Regions from separate parts of the Paenibacillus sp. FSL E2-0201 genome, predicted to be linked through region 2. Evidence: a T-box and tRNA genes for the amino acid it is inferred to sense, from the RefSeq annotation. Region 2 holds a T-box; the other regions hold tRNA genes.

Region 1 (3,251 bases), 1.9 Mb from region 2:
CAATATGTTCTAAACTATATGAATGAGCATTACCGCCATAAGCTATCGGTCGCAACACTCTCTGAGATGTCTGGATACAGCTATGATCGTTTCCGCCATTTATTTAAAGAGCGATTCGGTTCTTCACCTCTTCGCTATCTACTATTGAAACGTCTGGATTATGCAAAGTCTCTCTTGCAACATACCCAAATGCATATCTCAGAAGTATCTGCCGCTGCAGGGTTTGTGAATGACGCTCAATTCTGCAATATGTTCAAACGTGAGGTAGGTCTCACACCGCGGACATTCCGACTAAGCAGTCAATAAAATTACAATTCACTCCGCTTCACATAAAAAAGCCGTTGAATTAGAAGTGTCTCTAATTCAACGGCTTAAGAATAAAAGTTCATAGACAAAGAAAAAAGGTTAGTAAAGTCGCTTGTATTAGCAACTTTACTAACCTTTTTGATATACCGGCGAGAGGACTCGAACCTCCACGGTTTCCCTCTCGATTTTGAGTCGAGCGCGTCTGCCATTCCGCCACGCCGGCACATATGAAATTAATGGAGGCGCCACCCAGATTTGAACTGGGGATAAAGCTTTTGCAGAGCTTTGCCTTACCACTTGGCTATGGCGCCATATGAAAAATTTGGAGCGGACGACGGGAATCGAACCCGCGACCCTCGCCTTGGCAAGGCGATGCTCTACCGCTGAGCCACGTCCGCATAAAATGGCTGGGGATATAGGATTTGAACCTATGCGTGACGGAGTCAAAGTCCGTTGCCTTACCGCTTGGCTAATCCCCAATAACATTTTAAAATAAAAGGGGCGACTGATGGGTCTCGAACCCACGAATGCCGGAACCACAATCCGGTGCGTTAACCACTTCGCCACAATCGCCATATTAAACTAATATTGTTGCTGTTCTTCTTAAAGTAAATGGGGCGACCGATGGGACTTGAACCCACGAATGCCGGATCCACAAACCGGTGCGTTAACCCCTTCGCCACGACCGCCATATTAAACTTTAGAGAAAGACTTTAGATAAAGATTGGCAGGGGCAGCAGGAATTGAACCCACACCAACGGTTTTGGAGACCGTTGTTCTACCTTTAAACTATGCCCCTAAAAAATGGTGGGGGATGATGGATTCGAACCACCGAACACGTACGTGAGCAGATTTACAGTCTGATGCGTTTGGCCACTTCGCTAATCCCCCAAAGATGGTGCCGGCGAGAGGACTTGAACCCCCAACCTACTGATTACAAGTCAGTTGCTCTACCAATTGAGCTACACCGGCATATTAAGTTGTATACTACATGGTGGCTCGAGACGGATTCGAACCGCCGACACGAGGATTTTCAGTCCTCTGCTCTACCGACTGAGCTATCGAGCCAAGAAAATGGCGGAACCGACGAGATTCGAACTCGCGATCTCCTGCGTGACAGGCAGGCATGTTAGGCCAACTACACCACGGTTCCAAAAGATATAATTACTTGATGAAAATTGGTTGCGGGGGCAGGATTTGAACCTGCGGCCTTCGGGTTATGAGCCCGACGAGCTACCGGGCTGCTCCACCCCGCGTCGTTCTTAAATGAATATGGTGGAGGCTGAGGGGATCGAACCCCCGACCCTCTGCTTGTAAGGCAGATGCTCTCCCAGCTGAGCTAAGCCTCCGTAAACAACAATTGTTATTGTACCAAAGTCCACTATACAAAATCAAGTGAAAATTTGGTGACCCGTATGGGATTCGAACCCATGTTACCTCCGTGAAAGGGAGGTGTCTTAACCCCTTGACCAACGGGCCATACTAATTAAAAATTTGTGGCGGAGAGAGAGGGATTCGAACCCTCGAGACGCTTGTGGCGCCTACACGATTTCCAATCGTGCTCCTTCGGCCAAACTCGGACACCTCTCCATATGGCTCCCCGAACAGGACTCGAACCTGTGACAACTCGATTAACAGTCGAGTGCTCTACCAACTGAGCTATCAGGGAATATTCATACCAGGCTTAATCGCCTGAAAACTGAATCCGAATTGAATTTGCGTTTTAAGTATAGGATAAGCCCTCGACCGATTAGTATTGGTCAGCTCCATGCATTACTGCACTTCCACCTCCAACCTATCTACCTCGTCGTCTTCAAGGGGTCTTACTAATTGGGAAATCTCATCTTGAGGGGGGCTTCACGCTTAGATGCTTTCAGCGCTTATCCCGTCCGTACGTAGCTACCCAGCCATGCTTCTGGCGAAACAACTGGTGCACCAGCGGTACGTCCATCCCGGTCCTCTCGTACTAAGGACAGCTCCTCTCAAATTTCCTGCGCCCACGACAGATAGGGACCGAACTGTCTCACGACGTTCTGAACCCAGCTCGCGTACCGCTTTAATGGGCGAACAGCCCAACCCTTGGGACCTACTTCAGCCCCAGGATGCGATGAGCCGACATCGAGGTGCCAAACCTCCCCGTCGATGTGGACTCTTGGGGGAGATAAGCCTGTTATCCCCAGGGTAGCTTTTATCCGTTGAGCGATGGCCCTTCCATGCGGTACCACCGGATCACTAAGTCCGACTTTCGTCCCTGCTCGACTTGTAGGTCTCGCAGTCAAGCTCCCTTATGCCTTTGCACTCTTCGAATGATTTCCAACCATTCTGAGGGAACCTTGGAACGCCTCCGTTACTCTTTAGGAGGCGACCGCCCCAGTCAAACTGCCCGCCTGACACGGTCCCCGTACCCGATTAGGGCACTAGGTTAGAACCTAGATACGATCAGGGTGGTATCCCAACGGCGCCTCCACCGAAGCTTGCGCTCCGATTTCTACGGCTCCCACCTATCCTGTACAGATCGTACCCAAATTCAATATCAAGCTGCAGTAAAGCTCCATGGGGTCTTTCCGTCTTGTCGCGGGTAACCTGCATCTTCACAGGTATTAAAATTTCACCGGATCTCTCGTTGAGACAGCGCCCAAGTCGTTACGCCATTCGTGCGGGTCAGAATTTACCTGACAAGGAATTTCGCTACCTTAGGACCGTTATAGTTACGGCCGCCGTTTACTGGGGCTTCGGTTCATAGCTTCGGGTTACCCCTAACCACTCCCCTTAACCTTCCAGCACCGGGCAGGCGTCAGCCCGTATACTTCGCCTTGCGGCTTCGCACAGACCTGTGTTTTTGCTAAACAGTCGCTTGGGCCTTTTCACTGCGGCCCCCTCGTGCTATTCACACTACCGGGGCACCCCTTCTCCCGAAGTTACGGGGTCATTTTGCCGAGTTCCTT
Region 2 (3,251 bases):
ATTCACTTGTTGTTGAATGAGTCTATCCTCTTCTTCTTTAATACGACTTATATCAATTCGTTCAAACAACAATTGTAAATCAGTTATTTGTTGATAAGGGGGAACTGCGCAGGGCTGCCAATTCGGTTGTTCAAGCGATAAGAACCCCCTGATCTTCTCACAAGAAAAAGGTAGAAACGGATGCAGCAAACTTGCCAAATTAGCGATAATCTGAACGCAAGTAAATATTGTAGAATCACAGGCTTTCCGATCCTCTTTTACCTGAATCCAAGGCTTTTGCCGATCAAAATACTGATTTGCCTTACGTACATAAGAAAAAATATACTCCAGCGCATCCTTTAAATCTCCCGCTTCAATTAGGCGCCCTGACTCCAGATACAAGAGGTCAATATTGTCCCTCCACCCCTTATCTAATTCTCCCTTCGGCACTTTCCCTTCATAAAACTTATCCGCAAAAGCCAATGAACGATTCACAAAGTTACCAAATGCTCCAAGCAGCTCACCATTATGACTATAAATAAACTCTCTCCAGGAAAAATCCGTATCCCGCTTCTCAGGCCCGTTGGCAATTAAAAAATAACGAATAGAGTCAGGATGATACCGTTCTAGAATATCAGGTACCCAGACCGCCCAATTACGGCTAGTGGAGAACTTCTGCCCTTCAAGGGTTAAATATTCGCTAGATATAATCCGGTCCGGTAAATGTAACTCTTTTGCTCCTAATAAGACGGCTGGCCATATCAAGGTATGAAAAGGAATATTGTCTTTACCATGCACATAATAAGCGGTAATACCATCATTTTTCTCTGACCAAAATTCCTCCCAGCTCCCTCCAGATTGTGTAGCCCACTGCTTGCTGGCTGATAAATAACCACTTACCGCCTCAATCCAGACATAAATCTTCTTATCTTCAAATCCAGCTACAGGAACATTTACACCCCAAGATAAGTCTCTGGTTACTGCCCGATCCTGAAGCTCCTCCTTTAAATATCGTTTGGTCAGTTTTATTGCATTTTCTCTCCAGTGTACTGCTTCGTCTACATAATCAGTTAATTCAGATTGAAATTTAGATAAGCTAAGATAAAAATGTTCTGTCGGCCGTTCTGTCGGTGTATTCCCACATAATTTACAGACTCTGTCCAATAAATCGGCAGGGTCTAGAATCGTAGAACAATAATCGCATTGATCTCCACGCGCCCGCTGTCCACATACCGGACAAGTGCCTTCCACATATCTGTCTGGCAAAAATCGCTGGTCTACCTCGCAGTAACATTGCCCAATGGTTTTTTTATATAAATGACCATTCTCTAGCAGCTTCGCAAACAACTCTTGCACGACCTTATGATGCTGCTGTTGATCCGTTCGAGTATATAGATCATAACTAAATCCCAGCTGTTCAAAACACTTCAGAAACTCTTCGTGGTATCGACTTGCAAAAGCTTCGGGTGTGATCCCTTCATTAGCAGCCTGAACCGCTACAGGTGTGCCATGACAATCGCTGCCTGACACATATAAAACGTTATCCCCTTTGGAGCGAAAATATCGTGCCAGCACATCCCCAGGCAACACACTTGATAATCTCCCAAGATGTAAAGATCCATTCGCATACGGCCAAGCTCCGCCTATAAACACATTACTCATTAACCTTCTCCTCCTTTTTTTAGACAACAAAAAAACTCCCATCCACAAAGGACGAGAGTTCTACTCACGTGTTACCACCTAATTTTATAAATGCCTCATGACATTTACCTCTTCAGGTACGACGTTAATAAACGTTTATACCCTAGCACTATAACGGATGCAGGTTCCGGCGCAGCCTACAACCCAAAAGGTTTCGATGCGCAGCTCTGAGACCATATTCCCAAGGTTTTTCTTTACTCCTTTTCAGCGAACGGAGCTCTCTGTAGAAAGAATTGCCGTGGTACTCTTTCTCTTCTTTGCTTTTACATATTCAAGTTACAGGAAATAATACTCAATTTGTTGTTTATTGTCAATGCGAAACATCAAGCTCACTGTAACTTTTCCAGTTAATTTCCGTCTTTTATATAAATAAGTTACAAGGAGGTCCCTCAGTGAAAAAAGTAAATTTACTTGTACTCTCTGTTCTTTTACTAGCAGGAGTATGGGGTTGTTCCGATAATAAAGTTAATTCTGTTCCCAAAAGTGAACCCTATACTTCCAAAGAAGCCATCAGTAGGGGAGATATTGTTTCATTTAAAAAAGTGTACAACCTAGATAAATTCGAGCAATTTATAACTAATCTCTCCAGGAAAAAAGCAGACAATATACGCGTTACAAGTTACACAGATGAGGGTGATCCCATATTTAAGGATTTGAAGTTTGATGGCAGTATAATTAATTATAGCTATGATACTTCTAATGATGAATTTGGTGGGAGCAACAAAGATGTCAGAACCGATACTTGCTCCGAAGTGACGAGTAAAAAAAGCACACAAGGTGAAGTTATCTATTCGATCAGCGGTTGCACAAATAATGACTCTGAAATTGATTACTACCTTTTTCGCACAACAGAATGAAATACTGAAATAAAAAAGACCACCCAATCATAATACAATTGGATGGTCTCTGTACTTCATATTATTTCATGATTTTGCAAATATCATTGGTGAATTGAACAGGATCACTAACCTGTAGACCTTCGATCAACAGGGCTTGGTTGTACAGCAGGTTCGTGTATAAACCGAGCTTTTCTTTGTCGTTCTCTGCTGCCGCCTTCAAGGACTGGAATACTTCGTGATGGATGTTGATTTCGAGTACCTTGTCCGCTTGAACTTCTTGGCCATTCGGCATCGATTTCAAGATTTTTTCCATCTCGATGGTCAGTTCGCCTTCAGCAGAGAGACATACCGGATGAGTCTTCAAACGTTTGGAGGCTTTAACATTTTTCACTTTGCCGGACAGGATGTCCTTCATCGCTTCAAAAAGCTCCTTGTTTTCGTTCTCTTCCGCTTCCGTTGGCTTGTCCGCTTCGTCAGCTTCAATGCCAAGATCTCCGCTGGATACAGACTTAAATTCTTTTTCCTTATAAGACATGATCATCTTGATTGCAAATTCATCAATATCATCAGTGAAGTAGAGAATTTCATATCCTTTATCCGAAACAAGCTCAGTTTGCGGGAGTTTTTCGATTCTGTCGATCGACTCTCCGGAAGCATAGTAGATGTACTTCTGATCTTCTGGCATTCTAGACACGTATTCGTCCAGCGTTACCAGCTTTTTCTCCTTGGAGG
Region 3 (3,251 bases), 3.1 Mb from region 2:
TGCCCCGGTAGTGTGAATAGCACGAGGGGGCCGCAGTGAAAAGGCCCAAGCGACTGTTTAGCAAAAACACAGGTCTGTGCGAAGCCGCAAGGCGAAGTATACGGGCTGACGCCTGCCCGGTGCTGGAAGGTTAAGGGGAGTGGTTAGGGGTAACCCGAAGCTATGAACCGAAGCCCCAGTAAACGGCGGCCGTAACTATAACGGTCCTAAGGTAGCGAAATTCCTTGTCAGGTAAATTCTGACCCGCACGAATGGCGTAACGACTTGGGCGCTGTCTCAACGAGAGATCCGGTGAAATTTTAATACCTGTGAAGATGCAGGTTACCCGCGACAAGACGGAAAGACCCCATGGAGCTTTACTGCAGCTTGATATTGAATTTGGGTACGATCTGTACAGGATAGGTGGGAGCCGTAGAAATCGGAGCGCAAGCTTCGGTGGAGGCGCCGTTGGGATACCACCCTGATCGTATCTAGGTTCTAACCTAGTGCCCTAATCGGGTACGGGGACCGTGTCAGGCGGGCAGTTTGACTGGGGCGGTCGCCTCCTAAAGAGTAACGGAGGCGTTCCAAGGTTCCCTCAGAATGGTTGGAAATCATTCGAAGAGTGCAAAGGCATAAGGGAGCTTGACTGCGAGACCTACAAGTCGAGCAGGGACGAAAGTCGGACTTAGTGATCCGGTGGTACCGCATGGAAGGGCCATCGCTCAACGGATAAAAGCTACCCTGGGGATAACAGGCTTATCTCCCCCAAGAGTCCACATCGACGGGGAGGTTTGGCACCTCGATGTCGGCTCATCGCATCCTGGGGCTGAAGTAGGTCCCAAGGGTTGGGCTGTTCGCCCATTAAAGCGGTACGCGAGCTGGGTTCAGAACGTCGTGAGACAGTTCGGTCCCTATCTGTCGTGGGCGCAGGAAATTTGAGAGGAGCTGTCCTTAGTACGAGAGGACCGGGATGGACGTACCGCTGGTGCACCAGTTGTTTCGCCAGAAGCATGGCTGGGTAGCTACGTACGGACGGGATAAGCGCTGAAAGCATCTAAGCGTGAAGCCCCCCTCAAGATGAGATTTCCCAATTAGTAAGACCCCTTGAAGACGACGAGGTAGATAGGTTGGAGGTGGAAGTGCAGTAATGCATGGAGCTGACCAATACTAATCGGTCGAGGGCTTATCCTATACTTAAAATGCAAATTCAATTCGGATTCAGTTTTCAGGCGATTAAGCCTGAGCATTACGCTGTAATGCCCGTTTGGTGGCGATAGCGGAGGGGTTCCACGCGTACCCATCCCGAACACGACCGTTAAGCCCTCCAGCGCCGATGGTACTTGGACCGAAGGGTCCTGGGAGAGTAGGACGCCGCCAAGCGGACAACCACATTACCCGTGGTATTTTTTTTGCCCTTAATATTCGTATGTCTTAAAAGGGCCTTTAGCTCAGCTGGTTAGAGCGCACCCCTGATAAGGGTGAGGTCGGTGGTTCGAGTCCACTAAGGCCCACCATATTCCCTGATAGCTCAGTTGGTAGAGCACTCGACTGTTAATCGAGTTGTCACAGGTTCGAGTCCTGTTCGGGGAGCCATTTATGGAGAGGTGTCCGAGTTTGGCCGAAGGAGCACGATTGGAAATCGTGTAGGCGCCACAAGCGTCTCGAGGGTTCGAATCCCTCTCTCTCCGCCATGAATTTACTTCCCTGTTAGGGATGAGAAGCCTTGGTGGTTCGTTGAAGCATAAGCTTCGTTAGGAATGCTTCGCAATCTCGATAGTAGTGAGAGTATCTCTCTCTCCGCCATAAAGTTTATTAGCATGGCCCGTTGGTCAAGGGGTTAAGACACCTCCCTTTCACGGAGGTAACATGGGTTCGAATCCCATACGGGTCATAACATGGAGGCTTAGCTCAGCTGGGAGAGCATCTGCCTTACAAGCAGAGGGTCGGGGGTTCGATCCCCTCAGCCTCCACCATATTCATTTAAGAACGACGCGGGGTGGAGCAGCCCGGTAGCTCGTCGGGCTCATAACCCGAAGGCCGCAGGTTCAAATCCTGCCCCCGCAACCAAATTTTCTTAAGCATGATGTTTTGGGACTAGCTGGCGTAGTGTAAATGAATAGTATATACTTATTAAATGACGCGGGGTGGAGCAGCCCGGTAGCTCGTCGGGCTCATAACCCGAAGGCCGCAGGTTCAAATCCTGCCCCCGCAACCAATTTACATTTATGCATTATGTCTGTGGAACCGTGGTGTAGTTGGCCTAACATGTCTGCCTGTCACGCAGGAGATCGCGAGTTCGAATCTCGTCGGTTCCGCCATTTAGTTAATTATTGTTGGGGATTAGCCAAGCGGTAAGGCAACGGACTTTGACTCCGTCATGCATAGGTTCAAATCCTATATCCCCAGCCATTTATGAGAGCCATTAGCTCAGTTGGTAGAGCACCTGACTTTTAATCAGGGTGTCGAAGGTTCGAGTCCTTCATGGCTCACCATTATTTTTAAAGTGTGCGCGTGTGGCGGAATGGCAGACGCACCAGACTTAGGATCTGGCGTTTCACGACGTGGGGGTTCAAGTCCCTTCACGCGCACCATATTTTGCGGAAGTGGCTCAGCGGTAGAGCATCGCCTTGCCAAGGCGAGGGTCGCGGGTTCGATTCCCGTCTTCCGCTCCATAATTTTTGCGCCCTTAGCTCAGCTGGATAGAGCGTTTGACTACGAATCAAAAGGCCGGGAGTTCGAATCTCTCAGGGCGCGCCATTTTTATTACTAAGTCATTACATGTTTTGACGGGATGTAGCTCAGCTTGGTAGAGCACCTGGTTTGGGACCAGGGGGTCGCATGTTCAAATCGTGTCATCCCGATTTTATACCTTTGCGGGTGTAGTTCAATGGTAGAACTTCAGCCTTCCAAGCTGATAGCGTGGGTTCGATTCCCATCACCCGCTTATAATTAAGAAACACCTGTCTATTATAGGCAGGTGTTTTTTTGTATAGTTACATTCATATGGATACAATAGAACTTAGGGCTTTTAGTTGAGGAGGTAGCTATGTTTGAATTCGAAGCTAAATTAGTGCGACCTGATGCAAGTGGGAGCTGGACTTATCTTAACGTCCCTTTTGATGCCGAACAAATATTTGAAACAAAGTCCAGGGTACAGGTAAAAGGAACTGTAAATGGAATCCCCTATAGAGGAACGCTTATGCCCCATGGAAACGGAAAGTATTTTATGGTGGTAAAGAAAGAACTACGGGATCTAGCCAAAGCTCAAC

Evidence for each region. The T-box of region 2 lies ahead of metG (methionine--tRNA ligase). A T-box ahead of a tRNA ligase gene usually reads a tRNA of that ligase, here a tRNA-Met.
Region 1: it has a tRNA-Met gene. The T-box ahead of metG (methionine--tRNA ligase) is inferred to sense a tRNA for this amino acid. The anticodon was not compared.
Region 3: it has a tRNA-Met gene. The T-box ahead of metG (methionine--tRNA ligase) is inferred to sense a tRNA for this amino acid. The anticodon was not compared.

What each region holds. Positions count from the first base shown of each region.
Region 1 covers NZ_CP150154.1:5,847,221-5,850,471, forward strand. Annotated here, with positions in the region: gene NSU15_RS26245 (AraC family transcriptional regulator) at 1-306, shown strand, start outside; tRNA gene NSU15_RS26250 (tRNA-Leu) at 451-529, opposite strand; tRNA gene NSU15_RS26255 (tRNA-Cys) at 544-617, opposite strand; tRNA gene NSU15_RS26260 (tRNA-Gly) at 630-704, opposite strand; tRNA gene NSU15_RS26265 (tRNA-Gln) at 711-785, opposite strand; tRNA gene NSU15_RS26270 (tRNA-His) at 807-879, opposite strand; tRNA gene NSU15_RS26275 (tRNA-His) at 920-995, opposite strand; tRNA gene NSU15_RS26280 (tRNA-Trp) at 1,032-1,105, opposite strand; tRNA gene NSU15_RS26285 (tRNA-Tyr) at 1,112-1,197, opposite strand; tRNA gene NSU15_RS26290 (tRNA-Thr) at 1,203-1,278, opposite strand; tRNA gene NSU15_RS26295 (tRNA-Phe) at 1,299-1,374, opposite strand; tRNA gene NSU15_RS26300 (tRNA-Asp) at 1,382-1,459, opposite strand; tRNA gene NSU15_RS26305 (tRNA-Met) at 1,486-1,562, opposite strand; tRNA gene NSU15_RS26310 (tRNA-Val) at 1,580-1,655, opposite strand; tRNA gene NSU15_RS26315 (tRNA-Glu) at 1,711-1,785, opposite strand; tRNA gene NSU15_RS26320 (tRNA-Ser) at 1,804-1,896, opposite strand; tRNA gene NSU15_RS26325 (tRNA-Asn) at 1,900-1,975, opposite strand; rRNA gene NSU15_RS26330 (23S ribosomal RNA) at 2,037-3,251, opposite strand, start outside.
Region 2 covers NZ_CP150154.1:3,969,150-3,972,400, forward strand. Annotated here, with positions in the region: gene NSU15_RS17980 (LysR family transcriptional regulator) at 1-1, shown strand, start outside; gene metG (methionine--tRNA ligase) at 1-1,641, opposite strand, end outside; T-box leader at 1,686-1,947, opposite strand; gene NSU15_RS17990 (DUF4362 domain-containing protein) at 2,073-2,537, shown strand; gene htpG (molecular chaperone HtpG) at 2,599-3,251, opposite strand, start outside.
Region 3 covers NZ_CP150154.1:904,797-908,047, forward strand. Annotated here, with positions in the region: rRNA gene NSU15_RS03945 (23S ribosomal RNA) at 1-1,173, shown strand, start outside; rRNA gene rrf (5S ribosomal RNA) at 1,246-1,362, shown strand; tRNA gene NSU15_RS03955 (tRNA-Ile) at 1,420-1,496, shown strand; tRNA gene NSU15_RS03960 (tRNA-Asn) at 1,500-1,575, shown strand; tRNA gene NSU15_RS03965 (tRNA-Ser) at 1,581-1,673, shown strand; tRNA gene NSU15_RS03970 (tRNA-Glu) at 1,802-1,873, shown strand; tRNA gene NSU15_RS03975 (tRNA-Val) at 1,880-1,955, shown strand; tRNA gene NSU15_RS03980 (tRNA-Met) at 1,973-2,049, shown strand; tRNA gene NSU15_RS03985 (tRNA-Met) at 2,121-2,197, shown strand; tRNA gene NSU15_RS03990 (tRNA-Asp) at 2,223-2,300, shown strand; tRNA gene NSU15_RS03995 (tRNA-Gln) at 2,317-2,391, shown strand; tRNA gene NSU15_RS04000 (tRNA-Lys) at 2,399-2,474, shown strand; tRNA gene NSU15_RS04005 (tRNA-Leu) at 2,490-2,573, shown strand; tRNA gene NSU15_RS04010 (tRNA-Gly) at 2,580-2,654, shown strand; tRNA gene NSU15_RS04015 (tRNA-Arg) at 2,663-2,739, shown strand; tRNA gene NSU15_RS04020 (tRNA-Pro) at 2,770-2,843, shown strand; tRNA gene NSU15_RS04025 (tRNA-Gly) at 2,856-2,926, shown strand; gene NSU15_RS04030 (YdeI/OmpD-associated family protein) at 3,029-3,251, shown strand, end outside.